Regions from separate parts of the Kitasatospora sp. NPDC001540 genome, predicted to be linked through region 1. Evidence: riboswitches for the same ligand, from Rfam matches in the RefSeq annotation. Region 1 holds a riboswitch; each other region holds the start of a gene.
What was found. Region 1 has a riboswitch for cyclic di-AMP ahead of ACFY00_RS28670 (transglycosylase family protein). Riboswitches for the same ligand answer to the same signal wherever they lie in the genome.

Region 2: linked by a shared signal. The riboswitch ahead of ACFY00_RS35195 (M23 family metallopeptidase) and the one ahead of ACFY00_RS28670 (transglycosylase family protein) in region 1 are both predicted to bind cyclic di-AMP.
Region 3: linked by a shared signal. The riboswitch ahead of ACFY00_RS27450 (transglycosylase family protein) and the one ahead of ACFY00_RS28670 (transglycosylase family protein) in region 1 are both predicted to bind cyclic di-AMP.

The regions. Positions count from the first base shown of each region.
Region 1 is NZ_JBIAVO010000030.1:82,193-92,541, reverse strand. It holds gene ACFY00_RS28700 (MFS transporter) at 1-971, shown strand, start outside; gene ACFY00_RS28695 (helix-turn-helix domain-containing protein) at 1,245-2,111, opposite strand; gene ACFY00_RS28690 (ATP-binding protein) at 2,524-3,045, shown strand; gene ACFY00_RS28685 (DUF397 domain-containing protein) at 3,260-3,502, opposite strand; gene ACFY00_RS28680 (sirohydrochlorin chelatase) at 3,851-4,750, shown strand; gene ACFY00_RS28675 (hypothetical protein) at 4,938-7,073, opposite strand; cyclic di-AMP (ydaO/yuaA leader) riboswitch at 7,520-7,689, shown strand; gene ACFY00_RS28670 (transglycosylase family protein) at 7,674-8,972, shown strand; gene ACFY00_RS28665 (hypothetical protein) at 9,080-9,280, shown strand; gene ACFY00_RS28660 (AMP-dependent synthetase/ligase) at 9,516-10,349, shown strand, end outside.
Region 2 is NZ_JBIAVO010000050.1:20,776-31,124, forward strand. It holds gene ACFY00_RS35140 (cytochrome P450) at 1-550, opposite strand, end outside; gene ACFY00_RS35145 (ATP/GTP-binding protein) at 547-1,143, opposite strand; gene ACFY00_RS35150 (DUF742 domain-containing protein) at 1,121-1,465, opposite strand; gene ACFY00_RS35155 (roadblock/LC7 domain-containing protein) at 1,462-1,872, opposite strand; gene ACFY00_RS35160 (sensor histidine kinase) at 1,856-3,145, opposite strand; gene ACFY00_RS35165 (SpoIIE family protein phosphatase) at 3,270-5,438, opposite strand; gene ACFY00_RS35170 (hypothetical protein) at 5,605-5,829, opposite strand; gene ACFY00_RS35175 (hypothetical protein) at 5,992-6,171, opposite strand; gene ACFY00_RS35180 (TetR/AcrR family transcriptional regulator) at 6,218-6,796, opposite strand; gene ACFY00_RS35185 (alpha/beta fold hydrolase) at 6,796-7,650, opposite strand; gene ACFY00_RS35190 (YiaA/YiaB family inner membrane protein) at 7,810-8,100, opposite strand; cyclic di-AMP (ydaO/yuaA leader) riboswitch at 8,327-8,490, shown strand; gene ACFY00_RS35195 (M23 family metallopeptidase) at 8,501-9,319, shown strand; gene ACFY00_RS35200 (SDR family oxidoreductase) at 9,358-10,161, opposite strand; gene ACFY00_RS35205 (helix-turn-helix domain-containing protein) at 10,335-10,349, shown strand, end outside.
Region 3 is NZ_JBIAVO010000028.1:941-11,289, reverse strand. It holds gene ACFY00_RS27480 (SpoIIE family protein phosphatase) at 1-1,387, opposite strand, end outside; gene ACFY00_RS27475 (Imm21 family immunity protein) at 1,550-2,146, opposite strand; gene ACFY00_RS27470 (IS110 family transposase) at 2,237-3,475, opposite strand; gene ACFY00_RS27465 (pseudouridine synthase) at 3,999-4,946, shown strand; gene ACFY00_RS27460 (diiron oxygenase) at 5,092-5,991, shown strand; gene ACFY00_RS27455 (CapA family protein) at 6,133-7,305, shown strand; gene ACFY00_RS27450 (transglycosylase family protein) at 7,343-8,599, opposite strand; cyclic di-AMP (ydaO/yuaA leader) riboswitch at 8,603-8,766, opposite strand; gene ACFY00_RS27445 (MFS transporter) at 9,221-10,349, shown strand, end outside.

The DNA.
Region 1 (10,349 bases):
TGACGTCGGCGGGCTGGCGGCTGACGTTCCTGATGCCCGTCCCGGTCGCCCTGATCGCCCTGCTCGCGGGCGTCAAGCTGCTCCCCCGCCGCGGCGACGAGCACCGCGCCTCCGGCGGGTACGACGTGGTGGGCGCGGTCACCGGCACCGCGGCGGTGCTGCTGCTGGTGTTCACGGTGACGGAGGCCCAGGGCGCGGGCTGGCTCTCGCCGCGCACCGTCGGCTCGCTGCTGCTGGTGGCGGCGCTGGCCGCGGCCTTCCTGCTGGTCGAGGCGCGCACCGCCCACCCGCTGGTCCGGCTCGGCATCTTCCGCAACCCGGGCGTCCGCCGGGCCAACCTCACGGCGCTGACGCTGATGGGCAGTTACGCGGGCTTCCAGTTCGTGGCCACGCTGTACCTGCAGCGGCTGCTGGGCTGGTCCGCGCTGGAGACGGCGCTCGGGCTGCTGCCCGGCGGCGCGGTGGTGGCGCTCTCGGCGAGCGCGGTCGGCCGACTGCTCGACAGGTTCGGCGCGGCCCGGGTGCTGCCGGTCGGCGTGGCCTCCATGGTGCTCGGGTACGCGCTCTTCCTCCGGCTGGACGAGCACAGCGGCTTCGTCGGCCTGGTGCTGCCGAGCATGCTGCTGATCGGCGCGGGCTTCGCCCTGGCCTTCCCGGCGATCAACGTGGCGGCGACCTCCGGGGTGTCGGACGACGAGCAGGGACTGGCCTCGGGCCTGGTGAACACCGGGCTCCAGGTCGGCGGCGCGATCGTGCTGGCCGCGACCACGGCGGTGCTTACCGCGGGCAGTGGCGGCGGCACCGACGCGCACGCCCAACTGGCGGGCTACCGACCGGCGTTGCTGCTGGTGACGGGCACCACCGCGCTCGGCCTGCTGATCGCGCTGGCCGGCGCGCTCCGCTCGGCCCGCACCGCGACGGCGCGGGAGGCGCTAGCGGCACAGGAGAAGGAGGTGCGGTCGGGGCACTGAGGAGAGCACGGGCGGTCGACCCCTCGCCGCCCGAAGCGCTCCGCCGGTGCGTCGGAACCCGGCTCCACCAAACCCCCGTATTGGTGGAGCCGGTGCGCCGTCCGCACCGGGCCCGGACGGGGCGGTGCGGACTTCGGAGCAGACACCATGACAGTTCGCCGGGCCACGGTCAATCCATCCGACCGGGCCGACACCGAACTGCCGCCCGCGCCAAGGAGCTTGGCGGAACGCCCCGCTCCGCCCGCACGACCCCCGGACCCCGGCGTGCGCCCCCTACTGGCTCTTGAGGATCGAGTGCAGCAGGTCGAGGGTCTGCTGCGGGGTCAGGCTGTCCACGCACAGCCGCTCCATCACCTGCAGGTACTCGTCGACGTCGTCGCGCTTGTCCAGGTAGAGCGCGCTGGTGAGCTGCTCCACGTAGACCACGTCGGGCAGGTCCTGCTCGGGGAAGCGCAGCACCGAGAAGGCCCCGCTCTCCCCGGCGTGCGCGCCGAACCGGAACGGCATGACCTGGACGACCACGCTGGGGCAGTCGGCCAGTTCCACCAGGTGCTCCAGCTGGGCCCGCATCACCTCGGGGCCGCCGACCGGGCGGCGCAGCGCGGCCTCGTCGATGACGGCCCAGAGCTTGGGGCCGCGGCCCTCGGTGAGCAGCTTCTGCCGACGGGTGCGCAGGGCGACCCGGCGGTCGACCTCCTCCTCGTCGAGGGCGGGCCGGTTCTGCGCGAAGATCGCCCGGGCGTACTCCTCGCACTGGAGCAGGCCGGGGACGAACTGCACCTCGTAGGTGCGGATCAGGGCGGCGGCCTCCTCCAGACCGAGGTAGGTCTGGAACCAGTTGGGCAGCACGTCGTTGTAACTGTGCCACCAGCCGGACTTGTTGGCCTCGCGGACGAGCGCGAGCAGGGCCTCGCGGTCGGGACCGGCGGAGAGCCCGTAGAGGCTGAGCAGGTCGGCGACGTCGCGTTCCTTGAAGGAGACCCGGCCGAGCTCCATCCGGCTGATCTTGGACTCGGAGGCGCGGATCGCGTACCCGGCGTCCTCGCGAGTGATCGCGCAGCCCTCGCGGAGTCGGCGGAGCTGCGAGCCGAGGAGGATGCGGCGCACCATCGAGCCCCCGCCGGGCTGAACTGTGGTCATCTGACCAAACCTCCACTTGGACGGACCAGTTGCACAGTCTGCCATCAGTTGGGCGCACTGAGTGTCGGTAGTGGTGCAGCGGGCTACCGCTTCGGCCACTCCGGGGTCCATCTTGCACGTGCATCCGGAGCATGCATATGCCAATCGCACGACTGCACGTGAATCGACTCTTGCATCTGCCGTGAGCGCAGAGGACCATGGTGCACGTGCACTTGCACGCCCTGGCAATCCCGCGGGCTCCGCGTCGACCCCAAGCGCGAATCCGCACACCTCCCGGCAACGCCCGCGCGTCGCTGGGTAGTTGTGTGTGCGGACGGGTCGGCCGACGGCCCGGCGGCCGAGCGAGTCGGAGGTGACCGGCATGACCCCGGTGGGTCCCGCCGCGTCCGCCCCCTTATGGGAGGAGCTCTTCATGAGCACCGGTACGGTCCTGGCGACCGACCCTCATGTGGTCAGCTGCACCCTCGCTCCCCGCTTCGAAGCGGTGCGCACCGCAAGGGAGTTCACCCGCCGGACGCTGGACGGCTGGGGCCTCGAGGAGATCTTCGACGACGTCGCCCTGGTGGCCTCCGAGCTGGTGACCAACGCGTTGCGGCACGCGCTCGGCCAGAGCGAGCCGTCCCGGGTCCCGGCGCAGAGCGGCCCGCAGGTCTCGGCCGACGCGCTGCCGATCCGGATCAGCCTGGTGCACCGCTCCCCGCAGGTGGTCTGCGCGGTCAGCGACCCGTCCAGCACCGGCCCGGTCGCCCGGGAGGCCGACTTCGTGGCCGAGTCCGGCCGCGGCCTGCACCTGGTCGACTCCTTCTCCCGCTCCTGGGGCTGGCACCCGCTGGCCGGCGCGGGCAAGGTGGTCTGGGCGCTGTTCGACGCGCGCACGGCCGCCCCGGGCCCGGCGCAGCTGTCGAACTCCGGCCGCCACCGCCGCTCCGCCTGACCCGCGACCGCCGCCGCCCTGCCCGACCCGGCCCACCTGCCCCGTCCGCCCGGCCCGGCGCTCCCGGATCCGTCCGGAAAGCGCCGCCGGGACCAACTCACGCCGCCGACAACGATCCTGATGGTGCGCCAGTCGACCGGTCCGCCGCCGACAGCACGAAGGCCGTCGCGGGATGACCCCACGACGGCCCGGACGGATGGCGGTTGGCGCGCCCTCAGGGATTGCCTCCCAGGTGGTCGAACTCGCCGTCCTTGACGCCGAGCAGCATCGCGGTGATCTCGGCCCGGGTGTAGACGAGCGCCGGCCCGTCCGGGAAGCGCGAGTTGCGCATCGCCACGTCGCCGTTCGGCAGCGCGGCGAACTCCACGCAGTTGCCCTTCGAGTTGCTGTGACGGCTCTTCTGCCAGACCACCCCGTCCAGGTCAGTCGCCGCCATGCCGTTGTACGCCTCACGCATTGTTTTCTCCCCAGAGCCTGGCGAATGCCTCACTTGACGTGATGATAGCTCGCCTGCACGTGCATCAGCATGGGAAATCTCCCGTGCAGAGGACCGTGCCGATGCCGTCACCAACCCTTCACAGCAGCGCAATTGACGGTGCGTAAGCGGACACAGCCGGGCGAAACGCCAGTCACTCCATGACCGTCCGCACACAGCCGTCAGCGCGTTGTTGATCAACACCTCCTACCACGCGACTCACAGGCAGTCACGATTCGCACTGTGATGACCGTCACTTCCTGGCGGAAAGCCGACCGCTGTCGGCATCCGACTGCAACGCGCGTGGGGTCATGTCCTACGATCTGCCCCATGAGCACCGCAGCCATCCCGGGCGCGCCACTGCCCGTCCGTACGCCAGGCTCCCGTGCGCGGGGGCGCCACCGCCGTCCCGAGCGCCCCGAGATCATGGCCGGTTCGCCCGCCCTGGTGCTGGCGATCCCGGCTGTTGCCGGACCGGACAGTCGTCCGGTCGTCGAGGAGCTGCTGTCCATCGTTCGCACCGAGCAGTCGGGCATCGAGGTGACGGCGGCCTACCTGGGCGGTGAGGACGCGCCGACGGTGGCCGACCTGCTGGCGGCGGCCGCCGCGGCGGGGCAGCCCGCGCCGGTGGTCCTCCCGCTGGTTCCCGGGCCGCACGACTTCCTGCCCGAACTGCACAAGCTGGCCGCCGAGTCCGGCGCCCAGGTGCTGGACCCGCTGGGCCCGCACCCGCTGCTGGCCGAGGCCGTGCACGTGCGGCTGTCCGAGGCCGGGCTGGCCCGCGCCGACCGCGCCCGGCTGTTCGCCATCGCCACCGCCGCCGACGGCGTGGTGCTGACCACGGTCGGCGGCGAGGAGGCGGCCGCCTCGGCGGGCATCACCGGCGTCCTGCTGGCCTCCCGGCTGGCGGTGCCCGTGATCCCGGCCGCGCTGGACGTGCCGGGCTCGGTCGCCGCGGCCGTGGCGCACCTGAAGGCCACCGGCTCCGAGCGCCCCGCGCTGGCCCCGCTGGTGATCGGCCCGGAGGCCGACCCCGAGCTGCTGGCCACCGCCGCCGAGGAGACCGGCTGCGCGAGCGCCGCCCCGATCGGCGCGTACCCGACGGTCGGCCAGCTGATCGCCTCCGCCTACCTGGCGGCGCTCCCCGAGCCCACCCAGGAGCAGTTGGAGGCCGCCGAGGCGGCCGCCGAGCAGCAGCGCACCACTACGGGGGCGCACGCGGCGCGCTGACGCCGACCGAGGACCGCGACGGGCAGGAGCAGCGAATCGGCGCGCTCCTGCCCGTCGCGCTTTTCTCCGACGGCCCGCCCCACGGCGGCCCGCCCCACGGCGGCCCGCTCAACCCGGGCCCACCTGCCGCGCCCCAGCCCTCAGCCCTCAGCCCTCAGCCCGCGCCCACCCGCCGCGCCCCCGGCCCTCAGCCCGCGGTGACCCGCCCGGTCTTCGGCGCGCTGTCGGTGAAGGCGAGCGCGGGCAGCGCGACCGCCCGCGGCGGGACGGGCGCCTCGGCGGGGGCGGTCGCCGCGTTCCACGGCGTGCCCGCCAGGCCCTGGCTCCCGCCCTTGCTGAGCGAGACGGTCTGCGCCTTCCCGGCCGGGCGGAACAGGATCTGCTTCGGCTCGGGCGCCTCCGGGTCGAGCCACAGCTCGCTGCCCTTGGCGCCGCCGAACTCGCAGTCCAGCACGGCGATGTCGTCGGGCCGGCCGTCGTCGGTGGCCCGGAACGCGACCCCGGCCTTGCGGTAGCCGGTCAGTCGGCTGCGGCTGAGGGTGACGGGCTCGCCCGCGAGCTGGTGCTTGAGGGTGCTGACCGCGTAGTCGGACTGCCCGGCGGCGTCGATCAGCAGCCCGTCGAAGACGGTGCCCTTGTCGCGGCCGAGCGCGTGCACGGCGATGCCGCCCGCGGCATTGCCGTACAGCACGGAGGCGGTGTAGTCGAAGTCGTTCAGGTAGGCGCCGTGCTCGATGCCCCAGCCGCCGTTGTGGTAGGCCGCGTACTGGGTGACGGTGTGGTGGTGCTCGGCGTTGAGCCAGACGAAGACGCCGTTCTCCAGGTTGTTGTGCGCCAGGCAGCGTTCGAAGGTCCAGACGCCCTCGCTGGTCTCCGGCCACTCGTAGCCGGACGCACCGGTGGCGCCCTGGACGCCGACGGCCACGCAGTCCCGGGCCGAGGAGCCCGTCCCGGCGCCGAGGCTGAACCCGGTGAGCCGGTAGCCGCGCGGGTTGGGCTCGTAGACGGTGCGGGAGGCGACGCAGCCCTCGTAGGCGATGTCGTCGGAGGGGCCCTGCGGGGTGCGGGTGTCGATCGGCCCGTCCCACCAGTACGCGTCCTCCCAGGTGTCGTGGGAGATGCAGCCGCGGAAGGTGATGCCGTGGCTGGCGTGCGGCACGAAGGCGTGGCTGCCGGTGTCGCGGACGACCACGCCCTCGACCACGGTGCCGCGCGAGGTGTCCAGCAGCATGTGGAAGTGCAGCCCGTACCGGCCGAGCACCGGTTCGGTCACGGGCTTCCCGTTCCAGCTGTCCTTGCCGTTCGCCCGCGGCCCGAGCCAGCGCAGCGCGGCGTGCCGGACGTCGGCCGGGCGGCTGGAGGTGAGGTGGACGTGCGCCCGCCCGCTCTCGGTGCCCTCGACCCGGACGTTGCGGCTGAGGTTGAGCACCTCGGCGCCGAAGCTCGCCCCGCCCCCGATCGCCACCCGCGGGTGGGCGTGCTGCAGCGGGCCGGTCAGCGTGACGGTGGCGCCGTCCACCTGCTTGACGGTCACCAGGTCGTACGAGGTGGAGAAGCCGTCGGTGTCGGGCGGCGCGGTGGGGGTGACGGCCAGTTCGTCGCCGGGCTGCCAGCCCGCGGGCGCGGCGGCCAGCTTGATCACGGTGTCGCCGGGGCCCAGCGCGGTGGCGGCGCGCACCCAGGCGGTGCGGGGGGCGCCGTCCAGGCGCAGGTAGCCCTGGCCGGTGACCCACAGACCGGTGTCGGTGTCGACGACCGTCATGCCGCCCCCGGCGAAGCGGCGCTCGTCGACCTCGGGGAAGCGCAGGGTGTGGGTGTGCGCGCCGTCGGGGGCCAGCGCCAGGACGCCGCGCACCTCGACGTTCCCGGTGCTGGACAGGGTCAGCGACCGGTCGGCGGCGAACACCAGCGAGCCGCTCTTCTCCACCAGCAGCGAGCCGACCCGCGCGTCGGTGTCCAGCACCACCTTGTCGGTGATCCGCACCGCGCTGCCGGGGCCGGGCGGCTTGCCGCCCCAGCCCTTGGCGTCCGACCACTTGCGGCCGCCCTGGTCGACCGGCGGGGGCGGCGGGGCGGGTTGCTGCGGGCGGCCGGAGGCGGACGGCGGGGCGCCGGTGCCGTGCTGGTGGCCCGACGGGGTGCCGCCGCCCGGTGCGGGCCGGGCGGCCGGCTCGTCGGCCCCGGCCAGCGACTGCCGCAGGACCGTTCCCCCGCCGACCGCCGTCACCGTCCCGACCGCCAGCCAGGTCAGCATCCTGCGCCGACCGACCAGCGGCCGCCGGTGCCGTCCCGGCTGCTGCCCGCCCTCGCGCTGCTGTTCCACCTCGGCCGCCCTTCCGGGGTCCGGGACCCCGAGTCGTCGGGGGCAGCATAGGCGGAACGGTCGCCGGAAAGCGGCATCTTCCCTTTTCCTTAAGCATTCTGACGTACCGTCAGTCATCCGTTCGACCACCCCGGGCGGGCCGGACGAAACGGGAAAAGGGCACAAACACCCTCTCCCAAGACCCCGCATAAGCCGAATATCCACCCACAGAGCGGCATAATGCATCAAAAGGGGCGCAAGATCACCTACCGCCTGACGCGCGGCCAGACTCCGCCGCAGCCCGGGAAGTTCGCCGAATATCCCTTGATCGCGAATTCCGAACGGAGTGACGGCGATCACAGGCATTTGCGAATTCCCCTTAAGTCCGCTTAATCTCCTGCCCACGTTCGTGGACACACGGACCCAGCTCACCCGGGACGCCGAGTCCTGCCACCGGGTGGGCCGGCTCATGCACAACGCACCACGGCAGGGGCGGGGGAACCAGGTAAGTCGCCCCGGGCGGCCGAGAGGCCGTACGGGGCTTGGGGTGAAGCCGGGCGCACCACGCGGTGCGCGCGGCCGGGCAACTCCAGCCCGAATCCGACAGCTCACCTCGCAGGCGTGGGAGAGGAACGCTTCTTCATGCTGCCCATCAGCGCCAAGCGAGCCCGCCGTCTGATCGCCACCACCGGCGTCGTCGGCATCGGTCTCAGCATCCCCTGCCTGACCACCGGCACCGCCTCCGCCGCCACGGTCGCCACCTGGGACAAGGTCGCCCAGTGCGAGTCCAGCGGCAACTGGTCCATCAACACCGGCAACGGCTTCTACGGTGGCCTGCAGTTCACCTCCTCCACCTGGGCCGAGTTCGGCGGCACCGCGTACGCCTCGCGCGCCGACCTCGCCACCAAGGACCAGCAGATCGCGATCGCCGAGAAGGTGCTCGCCTCCCAGGGCCCCGGCGCCTGGCCCGTCTGCTCCATCCAGGCCGGTCTGACCAAGGGCGGCGGCGCCCCCCAGGTCGACACCTCCACCTCCACCTCCACCCAGTCGCAGCCCAAGGCCCAGACCCAGCCCCAGGCCCAGCCCCAGAGCGACGGCAGCACGGGCTGGTCCCAGCACTCCTGGTCGCAGGGCAAGTCGCAGCAGGCCCAGACCCAGGCCCAGCCGCAGGCCGAGCAGGGCACCCAGCAGCAGGCCGGCGGCACCTACACCGTCGTGGCGGGCGACTGGCTGTCCGCGATCGCGCAGAGCCAGCACGTGGACGGCGGCTGGCAGAAGCTGTACGACCTGAACCGCTCTGTCCTCACCGAGGGCCCGGACGTGATCTACCCGGGTCAGCAGCTCTCGCTGGGCGGCGGCAGCAGCACCGCGCAGCAGTCTGCCCCGGCCGCCAAGTCCTCCTCCTCGGCCTCGTCCTCGTCCTCGTACAAGGGCTCGTCCTGGAAGAACGGCCGCTCCGCCGCCAAGTCCTCGACCGGCACCGCGAGCACCGCGACCACCAGCACCGCGAAGGCCGCGACCACCACCGCCACCACCGCGACCGCCGCCACCAAGGCGACCGGCTCCAAGGCCGCGGCGATCGACTTCGCGCTGTCCAAGGTCGGCCAGGCGTACGTCTACGGCGGCACCGGCAACGGCGGCTGGGACTGCTCGGGCCTGACCCAGGCCGCCTTCCGCCAGGCCGGCATCAGCCTGCCGCGCGTCGCCGCCGACCAGGCGGACTACTCGACCCGCGTCTCGCTGGACAGCCTGCAGCCGGGCGACCTGCTGTTCTGGTCCAACAACGGTGCCAACTCGGGCGTCTACCACGTCGCGCTGTACGTGGGCGACGGCAAGTACGTCGAGGCCGCGAACCCGCGCTCCGGCGTCCGCACCGAGACCATCGCGAACTGGGCCCCCGACTTCGCGGGCCGCGTCTGATCGCGAGCACGACCGCCGCTGCCCCCGGGGACCCTGGTCGACCCCGGGGGCAGCGGCCTATCCTCGGCCCGAGAAGGCTCGACGCTCGACGACCGGGGAGCAGCACCATGGCGAAAGTGACGATCACGCTGGACGCGGACCTGGCCCTGGAAGTGATGATGCGCGTCGGCGCCACCAACCCCCAGGACGCGGTGGAACTGGTCGTCCGCGACTACCTCTCCACCGACCGCCGCACCATCGCCCGCACCGGCGGCACCCGCGACGGCGAACGCCTCCTCCCCAAGCCCCCCACCCCCGAAGAGGGCTGACGCCCCACCAGGGAGCCTCGCCAGGGAGCCCCATCAGAGAGCCCCATCAGGGGCTCGGGGAACGGCGAGTCCGAGCTGCTGCTGGTCGGAACCCATCGGAGGTCCGTGCTGCTTCGGGCCGTAGTAACAGAACCCGGTGCCACTTCCCGCCACTGTCAAGCAACTTACCGTCTAGTAAGTTTACCGGCGAGTACCTACCCTGAGCGAACCCCCACCCCACCCAAGGGAGTTCGCCATGGCACACCCCCTCACCCGTGCCGCCCGCGCCCCCCGCCCGCCCGTCGAGGTGCTCCGCACCGGCGGCCGGGTCGTCGAGGCCCGCTCCGCGCCCCTGGTGCCGCCGCCCGAGGACGGCAGCCTGGCCGACCTCCCGTTCCGCAACGCGGAGGCCGCGCCGGAGGCGGCGGTGCTGTCGCGCCGCCGGCCGGACGGCTCCTGGCGGGACGTGACGGCCCGGGAGTTCGCCGAGCAGGTCGCCGCGGTGGCCCGCGGCCTGGTCGCGGTCGGCGTGGGCCCCGGCGCGCGGATCGCGCTGATGTCGCGGACCAGGTACGAGTGGACGCTGCTGGACTTCGCCGCCTGGGCGGCCGGCGCGTGCGTGGTGCCGGTGTACCCGACCTCCTCGGTCGAGCAGGCGGAGTGGATCCTCCGGGACTCGGGGGCGGTGCTGGCGATCGCGGAGGACGCCGGGACCGCCGAGGTGCTGACGGTGGCGATCGCCCGCACCGGCGGCACGGTCCCGCTGTGGCGGCTGGACGAGGACGCCGTCGACGAACTCACCGCCCTCGGCCGCCCCGTCCCCGCCGAGGAGCTGACCCGCCGCCGCCGGGCCCTGCGCCCGGCGGACGAGGCGACGCTGATCTACACCTCGGGCACCACCGGCCGCCCCAAGGGCTGCCTGCTCACCCACGCCAACTTCCTCACCGAGGCGGCGAACTGCCACGCCCTGCTGGAGCCGGTGTTCGAGGAGGCCACCGGCCGGGCGCCGTGCACCCTGCTGTTCCTGCCGCTGGCGCACGTGCTGGGCCGGATGATCCAGGTGACCTGCGTGTACGGGCGGGTCCGGATC
Region 2 (10,349 bases), on a different contig from region 1:
GTTTCGGACCGTCCTCCTCGGGCAGGTCCAGCAACTGGGTGAAGACCAGCAGCGGCAGCCGCCGGGTGAACTGGGCGACCAGGTCGGCGGTGCCGTCCGGCCCCCAGCTCTCGATCAGCGCCGTCGCCGCGGCCTCGGTGGTCTCCAGCAGCCACCGGTGGTCGATCCGGCTCAGGGCGTCGCCGACCGCGGTGCTCAGCCGGTGGTGCTCGGCGCCGTCCATGCTCTGCAGGGTGGGCCGCCACATGGTCATCGGCACCAGGGGCGAATCGGCCCGCAGCCGTCCCTCCCGGGGCACCCGCCAGTGCCGCGAGTCCTTGGAGAACAACTGCTCGTTGCGGGTGAGGTCGAGCATCTCCTGGTAGCCGATGACCAGCCAGCCCTCCACCCCGGGCTCCAGCTCGATCGGCGCGACCGGGCCGTGCTCGGCGCGCATCCGGGCGTACCGGCCGTGCGGGTCGTCGGCGACCGCCGGGCCGTACAGCGGGGCGGCCCCCGGGCGTCCGGCGTACGGGCAGCCGGAGGCCGCCAGGTGTTCGGGAACGGTCATGACAGCTCCAAGGCGCCGACCCGCAGGTGGTCGACGAAATCGATCAGCAGTCGGTGCGCGGCGTCCTCGTCCCGGACGTCGCAGGTGAGGATCGGCACGCCGGGCAGCAGGTCGAGCGCGGTCCGCAGCTCGGCCTCCGGGTACGCGGGGGTGTCGGGGAAGACGTTGACCGCCACCGCGAACGGGATGCGCTGCTCCTCCAGCAGTCCGAGCACGTCGAAGGACTCCTCCAGGCGGCGGGAGTCGACCAGCGCGATCGCGCCCAGCGCCCCGCGCGAGAGGTCCTCCCACAGCGGCCAGAAGCGCTGCTGCCCGGGCGTGCCGAACAGGTACAGCGCGAGCCGGCTGCTGAGCGTGATCCGGCCGAAGTCCAGCGCCACCGTGGTGGTCGCCTTGTGCGGGCGCCCGGTCACGTCGTCCACGCCCTCGCCGACCGAGGTCATGGTCTCCTCGGTGCGCAGCGGGTCGATCTCGCTCAGCGCGCCGACCAGGGTGGTCTTGCCCACCCCGAACGGCCCGGTGACCAGGATCTTCACCGCGCCCTGCACGCTGGACGGCAGGTACGCGGGCTCAGCGGAGCTGACGGAGGCCAACCAGCACCTCCTCGATCAGGGCGAGCGGCGCCCGCTCGGCCGGGCGGGCGGGCGGCAGCACCTGGACGGCACCCAGCTCCCACAGGTCGCCGACCAGCACCTTCAGCACGCTGATCGGCAGCCCGAGGTGGGCCGCCACCTCGGCGACCGACAGCAGTTCCCGGCACATCTCCAGGACGGCCACCTGTTCCCGGTTCACCACCATCGGGTCGACCGCGACCCCCGGCACGGTCCGCAGCAGGCTCTCGAACTCCAGCGCGTTCCGGCCGGCCAGGCTGCGCCCGCCCGTGATGACGTACGGGCGTACCGGCCCGCGGCTCACCGTTCGCCCCCGGTGGCCGCCGCCCCCTGCCGGGGCGCGGCCGTCAGGTGCTCGCCGATCCGCCCGACCAGCATCTGCATCTGGTAGGCCACCAGGCCCGCGTCGACCGACTCCCCGGCCACCACCGCCAGGTGCGCCCCGGCCCCGGCGGCGACCACGAACAGGTAGCCGCCGCCGTACTCGATGACGATCTGCCGGGTGCTGCCGTCGCCGAAGCCGGTGGCCACGCCCCGGGACAGCGACTGCAGCCCGGAGCAGGCGGCGGCCAGCCGCTCGGCGTCGTCCCGGCCGATCCGGGGGCTGCGGCCGATCTCCAGACCGTCGTTGGACACCACGAGGGCGTGCCGGACCTCCGGTACGGAGACGATGTCGGCCAGCAGCCAGCCGAGGTCAGGGTTGGTCGTCATGCGGTTCTCCCTGGGGGGAAGCGGGGAATACGTCGGGGCGGTCCGCGGCGGACCGCCGGTCCTGCCGGGCGGCCGAACGGCCGTCCGCGGTGCCGTTCTGGAACAGCGACATGAAGGCCTGGGCCTCCCGGGCGGAGCGCGGTGAGACCGTCGGCTCCGGGGGGAACGGGCGCTGCGGGGTGCCGCCCCGGCGGTTGCTCCGGCGCGGCAGCGGGGCGGCCTGCGGGGGGACCGCGGGCGGCGGGGTCGGACCGGTCCGGGGGGAGACCGGGCGGGTGGGCAGCGGGCCGGGCTCCTGGGGCGCGTGGCCCCGGTCGGCCTGCGGCCGGGGCGCGGGCGGCCGGGGCACGGACTGCCGGGCGTCCGGCTCGGCGGGGCGCGGGGCGGGCATCCCGTGCTGCGGCAGCGGGTCGGTGAGCAGCGCGTTCGGCAGCAGCACCACCACCCGCACGCCGCCGTACGGGGACGGGGTGGAGTGCACGGTGACCCGGAAGCCGTACTGCCGGGCGAGCAGGCCGACCGCGGCCAGGCCCAGCTGCGGGACCTCGCCGATCCGGGAGACCTCCAGCGAGCCGCCGCCGGCCAGGGCGGCGGCGGCCTTGGCGACCGTCACGTCGGACATGCCGACGCCGCAGTCGTCGATCTCGATCACGGCGCCGTTGTGCACCGGCATCAGCGTGACGTACACCTGCGAGTTGGGCGGCGAGTAGCGGGTGGCGTTGTCCAGCAGCTCCGCCACCGCGTGGATCAGCGCCTCGGCGGCGGCGCCGAGCACCGCGGTGTCCACCCGGCTGTGCACCACGACCCGCTGGAACGGCAGGATCCGGCCCTGGGCGCCGCGCACCACGTCCTCCAGCGGGACGGGCTCGGGCCAGGTCCGGCCCGCGCGGGCGCCGCACAGCACGGCCAGGGTCTGCGCCAGGCGGGCCTGCTGGGCGGCGGCGTGGTCGGCCCGCAGCAGTCCGTCGAGCAGCACCGGGTCGTCGTGGGTGCGCTCCATCTCGTCCAGCCCGGCCTGCTGGTCGTGCGCCATCACCAGGATCCGGCGGGCCACGTTGAGGAAGGCCCGGCGGGTCGCCGCGTTCATCTCCTGCTCGTGCAGGGCTGCTTCGGCGCCCGCCCGGCGGTCGGCCAGTTCGGCCGCCAACTGCTCGCGGACCGTGGCGAGTTCGCGCTCGCTGCGGGCCAGCCGGGCGCGCAGGGACCGGGTGACGGCACGGGAGCGGGCGGTGGCAGCGAGGGCGAGGAGGGCGAGCAATGCGGTTGCTGCCAAGCACCATTGAGTGGTCGTCACACGCGGAGTTTATGGTGGTGTTACTACTGGCGTATGAACGGTTCCAACTTCCGCCGTTCAGATCCTGTCAATTTCGGACAGGTCGGACAGCCCGGGGCCGCGATCAGGTGGCGACCCGGTGCAGCAGGAGCAACGCCACGTCGTCCGGCCGTACTTCGCGCTCCGTCACGTTCAGCGTCAGCAGGTCGGCCAGCCGCTCCAGCGCCTCCGGCCGCTCCAGCCGACCGGCCCCGCCCGCCTCCGCCGTCCACAGCTCCAGCCCGCCCAGCATCCGGTGCACCGACTCGTCGTAGTCCTCGTCCCGGACCTCCACCAGCCCGTCCGTGTAGGCCAGCAGCGTCTCGCCCGGCTCCAGCCGCGCCTCGACCGGCGGGTAGCGCACCTCCGGCAGCACGCCCAGCGGCGGGCCGCCCGGCAGGTGGAGCTCCGCCGCCCCGGCCGCCCCGATCCGCACCGGCGGCGGGTGCCCGGCCCGGGCCGCCCGCAGCACCCCGGTCGCCGGGTCCAGCACCACGTACAGGCAGGTGGCGAACAGCTCGGTCTCCATTCCGGCCAGCAGCCGACTGGTCCGCTCCAGCGTGGTCGCCGGGTCGTGCCCGTCCGTCGCGTACGCCCACAGGCCCGAGCGCAGCTGGCCCATCACCGCGGTCGCCTCCGCGTTGTGGCCCTGCACGTCGCCGATCACCAGCCCGACCAGGCCGTCCGGCAGCCGCAGCAGGTCGTACCAGTCGCCGCCGATCTGCATCCCCTCGGTGGAGGGCAGGTAGCGCGCCGCCGAGGCGATCCCCGGCAGCGACGGCAGCGAGCGCGGCAGCATCGCCCGCTGCAGCTCGCTGGCCCGCTCGTGGTGCACGTCGTACAGCCGGGCCCGCTCCAGCGACTGCGCCAGGATGCCCGCGAACGCCGAGTACATCGTGCGGTCCTCCCGGCTGAAGGTCCGCTCGGTGGCGAAGGTGATCAGGCAGGAGCCGACCTGCCGGCCCGAGGCCACCAGCGGCAGCACCGTCCAGGCGGCCGGCGCCTGGGGGCCGCGGCCCTCCTGGCCCGGCTCGCTGAACAGCGGCGTGGCCCGGGCCAGCGCGTGCTCCATCACCCCGCCCGCCAGCTCGTGCAACCGGTTCAGCGCGGCCCGGTGCGGGCCGCCGAACACCGCCGGGGAGACCGGCATCAGCCGGCCCTCGTCCACCAGGTCCAGCACCACGTCGGCCGCGCCCAGCGCCGGGCGGGCCACGTCGGTCAGCGCCGTGGTCACCTCGCGCACCGTCACCGCCCGGGACAGCGCCCGGGTCAGCGCCAGCAGCAGCGTGGAGCGCGCCCCCGCCGCCGCGGCCGCCGCGGAACCGCCGGTCGGGCCGGGCCGCCACTCCCGCCCGGTCAGCAGCCCCGCCGTCCGCACCGGCCGCCGGTGCACGTCCAGCATCACCTCGCCCGCCTCGTCCACCTGCCGGGGCGAACCGTCCGGCCGCACCACCCGGTACGAGATCCGGTACGGGCCGCCGGTCGCCAGCGCCTCGGCCAGCGCGGCCTGCACGTCCGGCAGGTCCTCCGGGTGCACCACCTCCGCCAGGTCCGGCGCCTGGCCGGTCGCCCCCGGCGGCGGCAGACCCACCACCCGGTACGCCTGCGCGTCCCACAGCGTCTCGCCGGTCACCAAGTCCCGCTCGAACGCCCCGGCGCCCGCCGAGCGCACCGCCAGCGACAGCAACTGGCCGTCGGGAGAGGGGAGTTCCGTCTGCGGACCGTCCGCGGCCGGGTCGGCCGCGTGCACGTGGTCCAGCAGGTGGGCGAGCCGGTGCGCAGCCACGTCGGCGAAGGTCTCCAGCAGTTCGACGTCCCGTGGTGGGACGGCCCCGCGGTGGGCCAGCGCCACCGCCAGCGAACCCACCGGACTCCCGTCCACCACCAGCGGCAGCACCGCCAGCGCGACCAGGCCGGTGCCCAGGCCCGCCGCCGTGTTCGGGTAGTCCGCGCTGGTCTGCTGCGGGCTCAGCAGCACCGGCTCCCGCCGCCGCAGCGCCAGCGCCGCGGGCAGGTCGCTCTCCGGGTCGACCACCCCGTACTTGCGGTGCGCCCACTCGGGCAGCTCGTGCGAGGCGATCAGCCGCAGCGTCCCGCCGTCCAGCAGGTAGAGCGCCGAGCCCTCGCCGGTGATCCAGGCCGGGCCCTCGGTCAGCAGCGCCGCCAGCAGCCCGGCCGCGCTCGACGCCCGCAGCAGCGCCCGCACGCACCGCAGTTCGGTACGGCTGGCACGGCGCGGAGAGCTCTGGTCCATGGGAAGCGCCCGGCCCTTCCGGTCGACGTGCCAGTGCTGACCATCTTATGGACGCACCGGGCGACCGGGCGCTTTCGCGACACGTGGGGAATCCGCGACATTTCCGACACCCTGTCAGTGGCGCCGGGGTCGGGGACGGGGTCGTCGGAGCTGGGAGCGGAGGCGGCTACTGGCCGTCGACCTCGCCGTAGCCGCGCTGCGGGCGCGCCTCGACCGGCCGCAGCGAGCGCAGCCCGCGCACCACCGCGACCCCGCGCAGCAGCGTCGCGCCCCAGCCCTCGCCCCGCGGGGCGGTCGCCGGGCGCGAGGAGCCGGGCGCTCCGTCCGGTGCCGTCCGGGGAGCCGGGATCAGTCCCGTGCCGGGCTCGATGTGCTGAGTCGCCTGCGGCATGTCGCTGATCCTCCGTGCTTGTCGGCCACACCCGTGGAAGGTCTCCACGCGGTATGACTTCCCGACCGAAGGACAGTGTTACGCACCAGTGGTGTCGAAATGGTGGGGACGAGGTTGCGAAACGGTGTGGACGGCGCCCGACCGGCGCGTTCGCCCCGCGGCTCAGGCCCCCGGCTGCTGTTCGGCCACGGTCTGCGCGAAGTCCTCGTCCAGCGCCGCGTCCGGGGCGGAGACGGCGTCCTTGAGCGGGCCGAGCCCGCGGTGGTGCTCCGGCGCGGCGTGCGCGCTGGGAGCGGTGAGGGAGGCGACCACGCCGACGGCGAGCGAGGCAAAGGCGAGCATGCTGCGCTTCTTCATACCGTGGAGAACGCGGCACCGCCCCGGGAGGTCACGGCCCTTCCGCGCCCGGCCAGTTGGCCAGTCCCTCGACCAGCACCCCGGTCAGCCGCTCCAGCGTGACGTCCGTCCCCTCGGCGAGCTGGAACGCCCCCGCCGTGGTCAACGAGGCGTACCCGTGGGCCGCCGCCCGCAGCGTCCGCACCGCGTGCACCGCCTCCGAGCCCGCCAGCCCGTAGCCGCGCAGCACCGCGAACAGCACCCCCACCAGCCGCTCGGCGGCCGCGACCAGCTCCGGGTCCGGGTCCGGCGCCTGCGGCAGCGCCGCGTACCGCCGCGGGTGCCGCAGGGCGTACGAGGCGTACGCGGCGAGCAGGGCGCGGACCGCGCCGTCCCGGGAGTGGCCGAGGACGGCGGCGGCCAGGTGGTCGGCCAGCTCCCCGGTGGTGCGGACGGCGACCAGGCGGCGCAGTTCGGGCAGGCCGCCCGCCACGTGCTTGTACAGCGAGGGGGTGGCGACCCCGGCCTTGGCGGCGACGGCGGACAGGGTCAGCGCCTCGGCGCCGCGTTCGTCGATCAGGTCGAGGGCGTGGTCCACCACGGCGGCGGTGGAGAGTCCGGCGCGGGGCATCAGCGGGCGACCCCGTCGTTCGGTGCGTGCACGGGCAGTTCGGCCAGGAAGGGCAGCAGGGCGTCGGCGACGGCCTGCGGGCGGCCGGCCATCGGGTAGTGGCCGGCGCCCTCGACCATCACCTTGCGGCCGCGCAGCGCGGCGGCCTGCCGGTCGGCGACCAGGCCGGGGTCCGGGAAGTCGGGGTCCTTGCTGCCCATCAGCACCAGCGCGGGCACGTCGACGCTCTCGCACCAGCCGACCGGGGCGGAGTCGCCCTTCAGGTAGTCGCGCAGGGCCGCCCTGCGGGCGGGCTCGCGGAGCATCCGCGCGAGGTCGGCCCGGTAGGCCTCGAAGTCGGCGGGCCGGGCGTCGGCCGGGTAGTAGAACTTCTGCATCGAGCCCCACAGGCCCGGGAAGGCGGTGACCAGCGGGGCGGCCAGGCCGAACAGCGCCTTCTGGAAGGCGTTCAGCGGCAGGTTCTCGATGAAGGCGTCGACCAGCACCACCCCGCCGGTCCGTTCGGGGGCGAGCGCGGCGGCCCGGACCACGGTGGCGCCGGTGTACGAGCTGCCGACCAGGACGGCACCGCGCAGGTCCAGGTGGGCCAGCAGGGCGACCAGGTCCTCGGCGATCGCGGCGGGGGAGTGGTCGGTGAAGCCGGTCGAGGACTCGCCCATGCCGCGCAGGTCCATGGTGACCACCCGGTGCCCGGCGGCGGACAGCAGCGGGGCGAGGTGGCGGTAGACGGTGCGCTTGTCGAGCATGCCGGGCAGCAGGACGACCGGGACGCCGGAGCCGGGGGTGTCGTCGTAGGCGATCCGGCCGCCGGTGACGTCGAGGTACTGGGTGGTGGTGCCGAGGGTGCTGTTCATCGCGGGCCTCCTGGGCGGGCGTCGTCCGGCGCTCCGGGCTCCCCTGCCCGGCTGCTGCCGATAGCCATAAAGCTAAGGCTAATAGCCTTAGCCGTCAAGCCCCGGCCCGCCGGGGGCGGTCGGCCCGTCCGGCCCGTCCGGCCCGCCCCGGACGCCCGCTCAGATCCCGTCCACCTTGAACGGGTCGTGCTCGGAGAGCAGCTTCTCCAGCCGGGCCTGGTCGACCCGACTGGTGATCGCGCCCTCCTCCTGGCGGTCGCGGATCACCTTGGCCAGCGTGAACGCGGAGGTGATCTCGTAGAGCAGGCCGACGGCGAGGAAGGCGCGCATCCAGGCGCTGACCGGCAGGTAGGCGATCCCGAGGGCCAGGGCGACCGTGGCGAACGCGAAGGACGCGACGGCCTGCAGGAAGTAGGCGGAGGTGGTGCGGTGCGGCACGGAGGCTGTCATGGGCCCAGGGTCCCGCCGGGTCGCGGCCCGGTCGTGAGTACGGATACTCAACCGCTCCGTCACGTTCCGTCGTGGCCGGATCCGAGCGGCTTGGCGAACCGTCACAAATCGCCCATAGGGCGTCAGGAAAGTTTCACTGCACCTCGGAAGGCGCTTGGAATCATGGGGTCCATAGGATTAACGTTTGATAACGCAGCGCGGTCGGCAACGCCGTAACCATGCGGCACCGTGCGCCACGCCTAATCCACCGGACCCGCCCCCCGCGGCAGGTCCAGGAGCCGGGGAACCACGTTCCACCGGGGTGAATCGGGACGGCCCTGGGCCCGACCGTAGGAGACCTTCCACCTCCGAACCCGTCAGCTAACCCGGTCGGCGGCAGGGAAGGAAGGAGCGCGCCCCCGTGGCGTCGACCTACACCGAGAGCACCGTCGGGACCCAGTTGCTCGACCACCCGGTCGAGGCCGAGCCCCTCCGGCACCGGCTGCCCCGCCAGGCCCGCGCCGGCGCCCCCCTGCTGGGCGTCACCGCGATGACCGCCGCGCTCGGCGCCACCGGCCTCGCCGCCGCCCCCGCCCGGGCCGCCGCCCCGGTTCCGGCCCCGGCCCCCGTCACCGCCGCCGACGCGGCCCCCGACGGGCAGCACGCCGCCGACCCCGGGCTCGCCCTGGCCGCCCGCATCCTGCAGCAGGCCGACGGGCAGCGCACCGCCACCGAGGAGTCCGCCCGGCTCGCCGCCGCGCAGGAGGCCGAGGCCAAGCACGCCGACCGCCGGGCCGAGAGCACCACCGAGGCCGTCGAGACCGTCGGGGGCGCCGCCGACCGCTCCGCGCCCGCCCTGCCGGTGGCCGACTACCGGCTGGCCGAGCAGTACGCCCCGGCCGGCGCGCACTGGGCCCTCCTGCACACCGGGCTGGACTTCGCGGCCCGCACCGGCACCCCCGTCACCGCCGTCACCGGCGGCACCGTCACCGCGGCGGGCTGGTCCGGCACCCACGGCTACCGCGTCGTCCAGACCCTCCCCGACGGCACCGAGGTCTGGTACTGCCACCTCTCCCGGATCGTCACCGCCTCCGGCCCGGTCGCCCCCGGCACCGTCCTCGGCGCGGTCGGCAGCACCGGCAGCGCCACCACCCCGCACCTCCACCTGGAGGTCCGCCCGGTGGGCGGCGCCCCCGTCGACCCGCTGCCCTGGCTCCACCGCCTCGGCCTCCGGCCGTAACCCGCCGGCCCGCCGGGAGGGACGGGGCCGCGGCGGCCTCAGCTCGCCTGGCCGGTCGGCATGACGGTGACCTGCTGGAGGTTGACCCGCGGCGGCAGGGCGGCCAGGAAGCCGACCGTCCGGGCGATGTCGCCGGGGACGAGCCACTCCATCGTCTCCCTGGACCCGGCCAGCCAGTCGAGCGCGCCCTGGTCGGTCACGTGGTCCTGCAGCTCCGTCCCGACGATGCCGGGCTCGATCGTCGAGACGCGGACGTGCTTCGCGCCCAGCTCAGCCCGCAGGTGGCGCGAGAGGTGGGTGACGTAGGCCTTGGTCGCGGAGTAGACGGCGAAGGTCGGGAAGATGTTCTGCGCCGCGATCGACGAGGTGTTGACCAGGTCGGCGACGCCGCGCTCGGCCGCGGCCGCGACCAGCTGCGGGGTGAACGCCCCGATGACGTTCATCAGACCGGAGACGTTGAGGTCGATCTGCCGCTGCCACTGGTCCACGGCCAGCTCCTCGACCGGCGCCGGGAGCATCACCCCCGCGTTGTTGAACAGCAGGTCGGCGCCGCCGAGTTCGGCGGCGACCCGGTCGGCGGCCGCCCGCACCGCGGCCCGGTCGGTGACGTCCGCGGCGATCGCCACGGCGGTGCCGCCGGCCCGCTCGATCCGGGCGGCCAGTTCGGCCAGCCGATCGGCGCGGCGGGCCAGCAGGACGACGCGGGCGCCGAGCCCGGCGAGTTCCTCGGCGGTGGCCTCGCCGATGCCGCTGGAGGCGCCGGTGACCACGGCGGTGCGACCGGCCAGGGGCAGCGGGACGGGAGCGGATGCGGTGTGGGTGGATGCGGTGTGCGTGGACATGGTGCGCCTTCCTTGCAGGACACGGGAGTTGCGGCACCGGAGGTTCCGGCCGCTGTTCCAGCACACCAGCTCGGCGGCCCCGCGGACGGCCCGCAGCGGACCCTGCGCCGACTGGTACCGCCAGGGCCACCCAGGGCCCGCCGGAACGCCCCCGCAGCCCGCACACTTGGTCCATGGAACGCAGCAGG
Region 3 (10,349 bases), on a different contig from region 1:
GCTCCCGGGTGTACAGCAGCGCGTTGTCGATCGAGACCGCCGCCCGCGCCGCCAGCTCGCCGGCCAGCGCCAGGTCGGCCTGCCCGTACGGCGCCGTGTTCCGGGAGCGGAAGAACGTCGCGGTGCCGATCGCCGCGCCGCGCGCGATCAGCGGCACCACCATCAGCGAGAGCACCCCCTGGGCCCGGATCGCCCCGCCGCGCACCGGGTCGTCCGCGAACCAGCTCATCGCCGCGCCGTCGGTGCGCGGCACCAGCACCGGACGCCCGTGCGACAGCGCCCACGCGTACGGCGTGCTCGGGTGCAGCCGCTGCACCGAACCGACCGGTGCGATCGGGGTCATCCCGCTGCCCGGCACGGTGTGGAACGCCAGCCTGCGCAGCACCGCGGACCGGTCCCTGCGGTCCGGCAGCGCGGGCGGTTCGCCCCGCACCAGGCCGTCCAGCACCTCCACCACCACGGTGTCGGCCAGGATCGGGGCGGCGGTCTCGGCCAGCTCCCGGGCCGTGGTGGCCAGGTCCAGCGTGGTGCCGATCCGGGTGGAGGCCTCGTTCAGCAGCGCCAGCCGCTGCTGGGCGGCCTCGGCGACGGTCTCCGCCTCGAAGCGGTCGGTGATGTCCACGACCGTGGTGCTCACCCCCAGCACCGTGCCGTCCGGCTGCTCCAGCCGGAAGGTCGACACCGACCAGGCGTGCTCGCGCTCCGGGTCGGCCGCCGTCCGGCCGTGCGTGCGCAGGTCCACCAGCGGGCGGCCGTCGGCCATCACGCGGCGCATGGTGGCCTCGGCCGTCCGGCCGTCGATCCCCGGCAGCAGCTCGGTCAGCCGCCGTCCCAGGTGCTGCGCCACCGGCAGCCCGTTGATCCGGGCCAGCGCCTCGTTCAGCCGGACGAAGCGCAGGTCGGTGTCGAGCACGCCCATGCCGACCGGCGACTGCGTGAAGAACCCGTTCAGCAGCGCCAGGTCCGCCGCCAGCCGTTGCACCTCGCTGACGTCGGACGCCACCGCCAGCACCATCGGCGAGCCGCTGCGGTCCAGCACCGGGTACGTCCGGAAGTCGAGCTGCACCAGGTGCCCGTCCCGGTGCCGCACCGGGTAGACCCCGGCCCAGGGGCGGCCGCTCAGGATCCGGGCGAACAGCTCCAGCGCCTCCGGGCGCCGCTCCGGGCCGACCAGGATGTCCGCCGCGCGCGTGCCCACCGCCAGGTCCGTCGGGAAGCCGAGCAGGGCCTCCGCGTCCGGGCTCCAGTGCAGGATCCGGCCGTCCGCCGCGATCAGCGCCGTGGCCACCGGGATCGCGAGCAGACCGTCCGGTACCGACGCGCCACCTGCCGCGAGCGGGGAGGTGGTGCGGGTCCGGGGTGCTGTGCGCTGTCTGTCGGTGTCCATCTGGCCACCTGCCGTTCCGGAGGGTGGTCACCGCCCTGCCATCGTCGCACGGCGGGCCGCCCGCGCCCAGACGGGTGACCTGCCGCTAGACACCTCACGGCGCCAAGGAGTCAAGACTGGGCGCGGGTGGAACTCGCTGTTCGAATGCCCAAGGCACGGTTGCTAACGAGTGGGTTCGGCTTCTGGATGGAGCTGAACCACACCGACCCAGGCGCCCTCGCTGGCCCGCTGGTGGAACGCGCGGACTCTCCAGCGCCCTGCAGGGACGGGGACCGGGGCTTCGTCCGGCAATCCTCTGCCGTTCGGGTAGGGCACTCCGAGGTCCTTGCCAGCCTCGGCCGAGTCCATGAGGACTGCGGGGCCGTCGGTCTCCCAGACGCCGCACTCCTCCCACTGCGTCGCCGGGTCGCTCAGTACGATCTCGGCGGCTGCCAGCAGCTCGGTATCGGAGTCGGCCGCGAGCCATCGCATGAAGGCCCGGTGTTCGGGCAGGTAGCAGGTGCTGTCGGGCGTATCGCCCAGCACGAGAGCGGTCGCGGAGTCGGTTCCGCGCAGGCTGATCACCCCGGCGTAGTCCGCGACCGCGCAGGCCCGATCGTAGTCGTCCTGCTGGTCGGTGTTGCCGAGGATCATGCCGTCCTCGGTGCAGCCACCCCAATTGTGCAGTGCGGACACCGGGACGACGATCAGTGGGCCGCCCATAGACCCGACCCAGGTCAGTTCGAGTCTCAGACGGGCAGGGTTCGGGGTATCGCTCATGCCCGCAGTGTGCCGCTGGCCTGTGACAGACAGGGAGGCGGGGGTCGTTCACTCCTCAGGGCGAGGTGGGGTGTCGGTTCACCCAATCGTCTACGCCGCTGCCGCAGCGGGCTCCTGCGCGGTAGGGAAGGCGATGAGCTCGTCGAACAACTTGCGGTTTTTGAGGCAGTGGTAGAGCTGGCCGAGCATGCGGTTGAACAGGTTTCGCTGGGCGGCCGCGTGCCAGTCACCGGCGTCGTCCCGGCGGTGGCGGTAGTGGGCTTTGGCGCCGGGTGAGGCGGTAATCGCGGAGAAGGCCCATAGGTAGCCGGCGTGGTTGAGTCGGTCGTTCTTCACCCATCTGCGGGTGATGCTGGACTTCTTGCCAGAGGCCCGGGTGATGGGGGACGCGCCAGCGTATGCCTTGAGACCGCGGGCGTCGGCGAAGCGTGCGCGGTCGTCGCCGATCTCGGCGAGAACCCGGGCGCCGAGCTGGGTGCCCAGGCCTGGGAAGCTGAGGATGATCTCGGCGTCCGGGTGTTGAGGGAAGGCATCCTCCACCGCATGGGCGAGATCGTCGGCCGCCGTGCAGGCGGCCGTGAGCTGGCCGAGGAGGGCGAGCATCTGCTGGCCGAGCGCCTCTTCGACCGGAGCGGCTTGGTGGGCCCAGTCGGCGCGGAACACCTCGCGTAGCCGTTCCGTTTCCGCCTCGATACCGCGTTTGCGGCCGACCCGCTTGAGGGCCGCAGTGATCTGGGGGCGGGTCAGGCGGGCGGCCTGGGTCGGGGTGGGAGCGAGCCTGAGCAACTCGCGGGCCTCCGGGCGGCACAGGCCGTTGTCCCACTTGGCGAAGGCGTCCAGGGCAGCGGGGTAGTACTCCCGCAGCAGCGAGCGTAGCTGGTTCGCCATCTGCTGCCGGTTCCAGACTGCGTCCTGCTGGGCCCGGGCGAGAACGGCGATCGCGCGGGCCAGGTCACTGTCGTTGGGCAGGGGCCGGTGGGCGTGCATGTCAGTGCGCAGGATGTTCGCCAGTACAAGGGCGTCACCGGGATCAGATTTCTTGCGGGAGACGGCGTGCCGGTCGCGATAGCGGGCGGCAGCCATCGGGTTGATCGCGAACACCTGCCGTCGGCCAGTCCGAAGGACAGCGACCAGCAGGCCGCGAGACGTCTCGATCGCAACCGGGATCGGGCACTCTTTGGTGTCGCCGTACTCGGCAAGCAGGCCCAGGAGGATCTCGTAGCCGGCCAAGTCGTCGGTGATGTGCCGTTTGGCCAGCAACTGGCCAGTGTCGTCGACCAGGGCGACGTCGTGCGTTTTCTCAGCCCAGTCAATGCCGCAATAGATCAACTCTAACTCCCCGGGACGCGGTGTCTGCGCTGGTTACGAGCGCATGCGGGGCCACGCAGCGACCTAATTCCAGGACTCGACCGTCTGGTCGGTCCGCCACCTCACTAGCCGTTCGTGGCACCAGCGCGCCGCGCGGGCCTCGGTCTGTTGCGAGCGCTTGAGCAGCTCGGGTAGATCGAGAGGTCACCGTGCGGCGGGCTCGCACCACCAACACCAACGAGTGATCAAGTACGAGGTGTTGACGGTGGTGGTCACGCAGACGCCGGACACCGCCGCTCTGGGGCAAGGCCGCGAAGCCAGGTGCTATCTAGGCGTCCATCCGATGTCCACACGACCACCACTGCAACGAGCGCCGGGGCCGTGTGCCGCTCTAGCGGGAGACCTCAACGGTCCGGGTGGACCCAGGCATCACGCCCCAACGTTCGAGCGGACTGGTGGCAACCCCGGGTTCCCGCCATCCGCTAAGAAGGAATTAGGGTGGACCGGATGGACACCCGTCGGACGAACCCCCCGGTGGCGCGCGGTGGTGCGTAGGAAACCCGCCCCCGTCAGCCCGCTGCCGCAACGCGACGGCATCGACCCCGTACACGTCAGACTGCCGCTGGAGGGCGCCTGGCCGACGGTGCGCGCCTACCTGGAGGAGCGCTACGGCGCCGCCGCCGGGGACGGGCGGATCGCCGCGATGCTCGCGGCCGGCGAGTTCGTCGCCGCCGACGGCCCGGTCGCCGCCGACGCGCCCTACGAGCCCGGCGGCCACGTCTGGTTCCACCGCGAACCCGGACCGCCCGAGCCCGTGGTGCCCTTCCCGGTCGAGGTCCTGCACCGCGACGAGCGCATCGTGGTCGCCGACAAGCCGCACTTCCTCGCCACCACCCCGCGCGGCAGCCACGCCACCGAGACCGCCCTCGCCCGGCTGCGCCGCGACCTCGGCCTGCCCCGGCTCAGCCCCGCCCACCGCCTGGACCGGCTCACCGCGGGCGTGGTGCTGTTCGTCGCCGACCCCGCGCTCCGCGGCGCCTACCAGGGCCTGTTCGAGCGCCGCGAGGCCGTCAAGGAGTACGAGGCGATCGCCCGGTACGAGGAGGGCGCGGCGGCCCGGCTGCCCGCCGTGGTGCGCAGCCGGATCCGCAAGGACCGCGGCCGGCTCGACGCGTACGAGGAGTCCGGCGAGCCCAACGCGGAGAGCCGGATCGAACTGGCCGAGGCCCGCGACGGCCTGGGCCGCTACCGCCTCGCCCCGCGCACCGGGCGCACCCACCAGCTGCGGGTGCACATGAACGGGCTGGGCCTGCCGATCCTGGGCGACCCGCTCTACCCCGAGGTGCTGGGCGAGGGCGACCCCGAGGACTACCGGCGCCCGCTGCAACTGCTGGCGCGCTCGCTGGAGTTCACCGACCCGGTGGACGGACGGCGGCGGCGCTTCACCAGCGGCCGGGTGCTGGCGGCCTGGCAGGACCCGGCGGGCTGGTAGGGCCGGGGAGCACGGGGCAGGCGGACCGTCAGGCGCCGGTCGGGGCCGCTTCGCGCGTGCTGTATTGACGGAAAGTCTAATAACTTCTACCTTCACGGCAGGGCCACCACTCCACCCTCTCCGCCCCCACCGCGAAGGAGCCGGCATGTCGCCCCACCCTGCCCGCACCGCCCCCGACCGGGAGCGCACCGCCGAACGCCTGCTCGCCTCCTCCGCGAAGCTCTCGTTCAACCCCCTCACGGACGTCGACTGGGACGCCGACCCCGTCCCCGGCGCCTACTACTGCCCGCCCCGCCACCTCTCCCTCTACGGCACCGACCTCTGGGAGCGGATGAGCGAGGAGCAGCGGATCGAACTCTCCAAGCACGAGGTCGCCTCCATCGCCAGCGTCGGCATCTGGTTCGAGGAGATCCTCATGCAGATGCTGCTGCGCCACGCCTTCGACCGGGACCCGACCAGCAACCACGTCCAGTACGCGCTCACCGAGATCGCCGACGAGTGCCGGCACTCGATCATGTTCGCCCGCATGATCGCCAAGATGGGCGTCCCCGCGTACGGCGCCGGGTTCGTCGCCCACAACCTCGGCCGGCTGTTCAAGGCGATCTCCACCCACAGCCAGACCTTCGGCGGCACCATGTACGTCGAGGAGATCCTGGACGCCTTCCAGCGCGAGGTGATGAACGACGAGACCCTCCAGCCGCTCACCCGCCAGGTCTCCCGGATCCACGTCATCGAGGAGGCCCGGCACATCAGTTACGCCCGCGAGGAGCTCGTCCGCAAGCGCCTCGGCCCGGTACGTCGCCGGTACGAGCAGCTGTTCATCGGACTGATCGTCTACTACGCCACCACCGCGCTGATCCACCCCCGGCTCTACGCCGCCGTCGGCATCGACCCCAAGGTCGGCAAGGCCGCGGCCCGCGCCAACCCGCGCTGGCGGGCCACCAAGGTCGAGATGGCGCAGAAGGTCGTCTCCGTGCTCGACCGGGCCGGGCTGGTCGGCCGGACCAACCGCTGGCTGCTGCGCGCCGCCGGAGTGGTGGCCTGAGCGGGCGCCCCCGGGGTGCCGCGGGGGCGGAGCCGTCCGGTCCGGTTCCCGGATCGTGATCATTCGGTGTCGGTGTGGGCTTCCGGTGTTCGAACGACGCGGATAAAGTGCGTCGTCACCGAACCACCGGGGGGTCCGTTCATGCACCGCGCCACGGCCGGCACAGCCGCTGCCGCCGCCACCGTCCTGCTGCTCAGCACCGTCGCCGGATGCGGCGGACCGGAGCCCTCCGCGGACCGGGCCGCCAGCGGCGCGGCCACCGCCGCCCCGGCCTCCGGCACACCCGAACCCACGGGCGCCGCGACCGCCGCGCCCACCGGACCGGCCCCCGGGGCGTCGGAGGGCGGCGCTCCGGCGGGCACCGGTACGGGCGGCAGCATCACGGTGGCGTTCGCCGGAGACGTCCACTTCGAGGGGCGCACCGCCTCCCGGCTCGGCGCCGCCAAGGCCGACACCGCCCTCGGCCCGATCTCCGGCACGCTGTCCGCCGCCGACCTCGCGGTGCTCAACCTGGAGACCGCGATCACCGGCCGGGGCAAGGCCGAGCCCAAGACCTACACCTTCCGCACGACGCCCAAGGCGCTCGACGCGCTCAAGGACGCGGGCGTCGACGTGGTCTCCCAGGCCAACAACCACGCCGTCGACTTCGGCCCCGACGGCCTTGCCGACACCCTCGCCGCCAAGGCCGCCTCCCCGATACCGGTGATCGGCATCGGCAAGGACGCCGAGGAGGCGTACGCCCCGTACGTCACCACCGTGCGCGGCGTGAAGGTCGCCGTCCTGGCGGCCAGCCAGGTCAACGAGATCACCAACCAGAAGTGGCGGGCCGGCGCCCACAAGCCCGGCATCGCCTCCGCCCTCGACGAGAACGCGCTGCTGCGCGCCGTCGCCGCGGCGAAGGCGCAGGCGCCCGTGGTCCTGGTCTACCTGCACTGGGGCGACGAGGGCGTGGCCTGCCCGACCCGCGCGCAGACCGGCCTCGCCAAGGAGCTCGCCGACGCCGGAGCGACCGCCGTGGTCGGCACCCACGCCCACACCATGCTCGGCGCGGGCATGCTCGGGAAGACCTACGTGTCGTACGGCTTCGGCAACTTCCTCTGGTACGGCACCTCGAACTACACCGCCTCCGACGAGACCGGCGTCACCACGCTCACCGTCACCGCGGACGGCCGCGTCACCGGCGAGGACTTCACCCCCGCCCACATCGACGGCCGCGGCGTGCCCGTCCCGCAGACCGGCAGCGCCGCGAAGGCCGCCCAGCAGCGCCGCGACGGCCTGCGCGGCTGCACCGGGCTGGCCGCCGTCCCGAAGTGACGGCGGCTCAGCCGGGCGCGCACCGGCGGAGCGGGGGTCAGCCCAGGTCCAGCACCTGACCGGGGCGGATCAGGTCCGGGTTCTCGCCGACCACCTGCTGGTTCGACTTGTAGAGCTCGGACCAGCCGCCGCCCACGGCGTGCTCGCGGGCGATCGCGGCCAGCGTGTCACCGGGGTTGACGGTGTACGCCTGCGCGGACGGGGCGGCGGTTGCGGCCGGTGCCGGGGCTGCTGGGGCGGCCGGGGTCGGGGTCGCGGGGGCTGCCGAGGCCGCCGAGGTCGCCGGAGCGGTGGACGCGCCCGCGGTGGGGGGCGCCGTGGTGCCGCTGGGGGTGGCCTCGGGGGTGGTGCCGGTGCCGGTGCCGGGGTCGGCCGACGGACTGGGGGAGGGGATGACCGGGAGGGTGGGGATCAGACCGCTTCCGTTCCCGTTCCCGTTTCCGGGGTTGCTCCCGTCTCCGTTGCCGTTCCCGTTGTTCCCGTTCGAGGTGCCGTCGCCGCTGCCATTGGCGTTGCCGCCGTCGGCGGGGGTGCTCGGGCTGGGCGTGGCGCTCGGGTCGGCGGGCAGCAGCGGGACGCCGGGGGCGGTCGGCGGGAGGGTCGGCGTGGCCTGGGCGTCCGGGGCGGGGGTGCTCGGCTGCGGCTGGGGGTGGGGGTGGGCCAGCTGCATGTAGCGCTCGTACAGGCTCTGGTGGCTGGTCCAGAACCAGGCACCGTTCTTCTCGTACCAGTACACGTGGGAGACCGGGTCGTAGCCGGGCAGGCCGGAGAAGACCGGTGCGGCGTTCCCGGCCGGGACGGTGCTGCCGTCCGGGGCGGCGTTGACCGCTGCGACGCCGCGGGCGCCGCGCAGCGAACCCGTCTCGTCCGCGGAGTCGTTGTCGTCGACGACGCCCGGTGCGGTGGCGGTGTTCAGGCCCGCGTCGTCCGCGCAGGCGGACCAGGGCGAGGGGCCCTCGGTGGCCAGGATGCGCTCGGCCACGGCGATCTGCTGGCTGCGGGTGGCCCCGTTCGGCAGCGGGGCGTACTGGGTGCCGCCGTAGTCGGTCCAGCGCTGGGCGTTGATCTGCAGGCCGCCGTAGAGGCCGTTGCCCGGGTTGGAGGCCCAGTTCCCTCCGCTCTCGCAGTCGGCGACCCGGTCCCAGACCGCGCTGGGAGCGGCGTGTGCGCCGGTCGCGGCGAGCAGCGGCAGGGCGATGCCGACGCCGGCCACGCCGGCCGCCGCGATCGCGCGCTCGGCGGCCTTCTCCGCCGGGCCCTGCCGGCGGTGACGTCCCGAACCCGTGAAGAGCATGCAGGATCCTCTCCGCACGCCTGCGAGGTGAGCTGTCGGGTTCGGACCGGGAGGAGGCCCGGCCGCCACGCCCCGGTCACCCGGCGCGGACGGCTTCACCCCTAGCCGTGGGGAACGGCAACAATCGTGGTTCCCCCGCCCCCGTCCAAGGGTGGTGGTGGTCGACCCGACAGCGCGGCGGACGGGGTTCGGCGTATTCGCGCGCGGGGCCCGGCGGTGCGGGCTGGGAGGAGCCTATTCACTCGAACGTGGCAATCACAAGCGCGTCGCGCCAGGATCACGTCCTCGTCACGCCGGTTGCCGCCTGGTGCGTGGGCGACCTGTTGACGGCGCTTCGGGCGGAGGTGGACGTCCGTCAGACGGAGGGAGGGGTCGGCGGATCGGCTGGAGAAGTCTGGCCGATCGGTGGGATTGGGAGGGAGGGCAAGAGGGAAGGCCCGCGCCCGGGTTCGGCCGTGAGGTGGGAGGTCGGAGTCAAGTCCCCTTCTGCTGACGGGAGTTCGACGGAAAAGGGGCATTGGTGGCGTTGCGGATAAATCACGCGACAGGGGGCCGGGGGCCTTCCTACGATCGCCCTGCTCGCTGCGTCAGCCGAGTCGCCGGGTTCGTCGAGGAGGTCCCGTGGGTGTCGTGATTCCTGAAGTGCTCCGTGTCGAGCGCCAGTTCGCCCGGCTGTTCGTCGGCCAGGCGCTGTCGGTCCTGGGCGACCGGGTGTCGTTCGTGGCGCTGCCCTTCGCGGTGCTGTCGATCGGGGGCTCGGCGGCCGACGTCGGGCTGGTCACGGCCGCCGGGCTGCTCCCGCTGCTGGTGTTCACGCTGGCCGGGGGAGTCTGGGCGGACAGACTGCCGAGACAGCGGATCATGCTGGCCTCCGACCTGGTGCGGTGCGCCGTGCAGGCGGCCGTCGCGGTGCTGCTGTTCACCGGTACCGCCCGGGTCGGGGTGCTGGCGTTGCTGATGGCGCTGTTCGGTGTCGCCGACGCCTTCTTCCTGCCCGCCTCCACCGGGCTGCTGCCCCTGCTCGTCCCCGCCGACCGACTGCGCGAGGCGAACGCACTGCGCGGGTTCGTGCAGTCGAGCAGCCTGGTGGTCGGGCCCGCGCTGGCCGGCCTGCTGATCGCCGCGGTCGGCCCGGGCGGGGCACTGGCGATGGACGCCGCGAGTTTCGCGGTCAGTGCGGCCGTGTTGGCTCGGCTGGGCGCGGTCGGCGGCCCGGCGGTCAGTGGCCCGGCGGCCGACGTGGTGGACGGCGCCGGTGGCGGGGCGGAGCGAGGTGCGCGGCTCGGGTTCCTGGCCGAGCTCCGGGTCGGCTGGCAGCAGGTGCGCAGCCGGACGTGGGTCTGGGCGGGGATGCTGGCGCTGGCGGTCTACCACGTGGTGGTGCTGCCCTCGGTGTTCGTGCTCGGGCCGGTGCTGGCGGAGCGCGAATGGGGCGGGGCCGGTGCGTGGACCGTGGTGGTCATCGCGTTCGGCCTCGGCTCGATCGTGGGAGACGTGTGCGCCTACCGCCTGAAACCGGCCCGCCCGATGGCGGTCGCGGCCGTGGCGCTGGCGGTCGCCTCCTGCCAGGCGCTGATCATCGGGTCCGGCGCGCCGGTCTGGGCGATCGCCGTGCTGGAGGCGGTCACGGGGGTGGGGGTGTCCCTGTGCTTCGTGCTGTGGGAGACCTCGCTCCAGGTGCACATACCGGAGCGGGTGCTCTCCCGGGTCAGCTCCTACGACCACCTGATCTCCGTCGCCCTGATGCCGC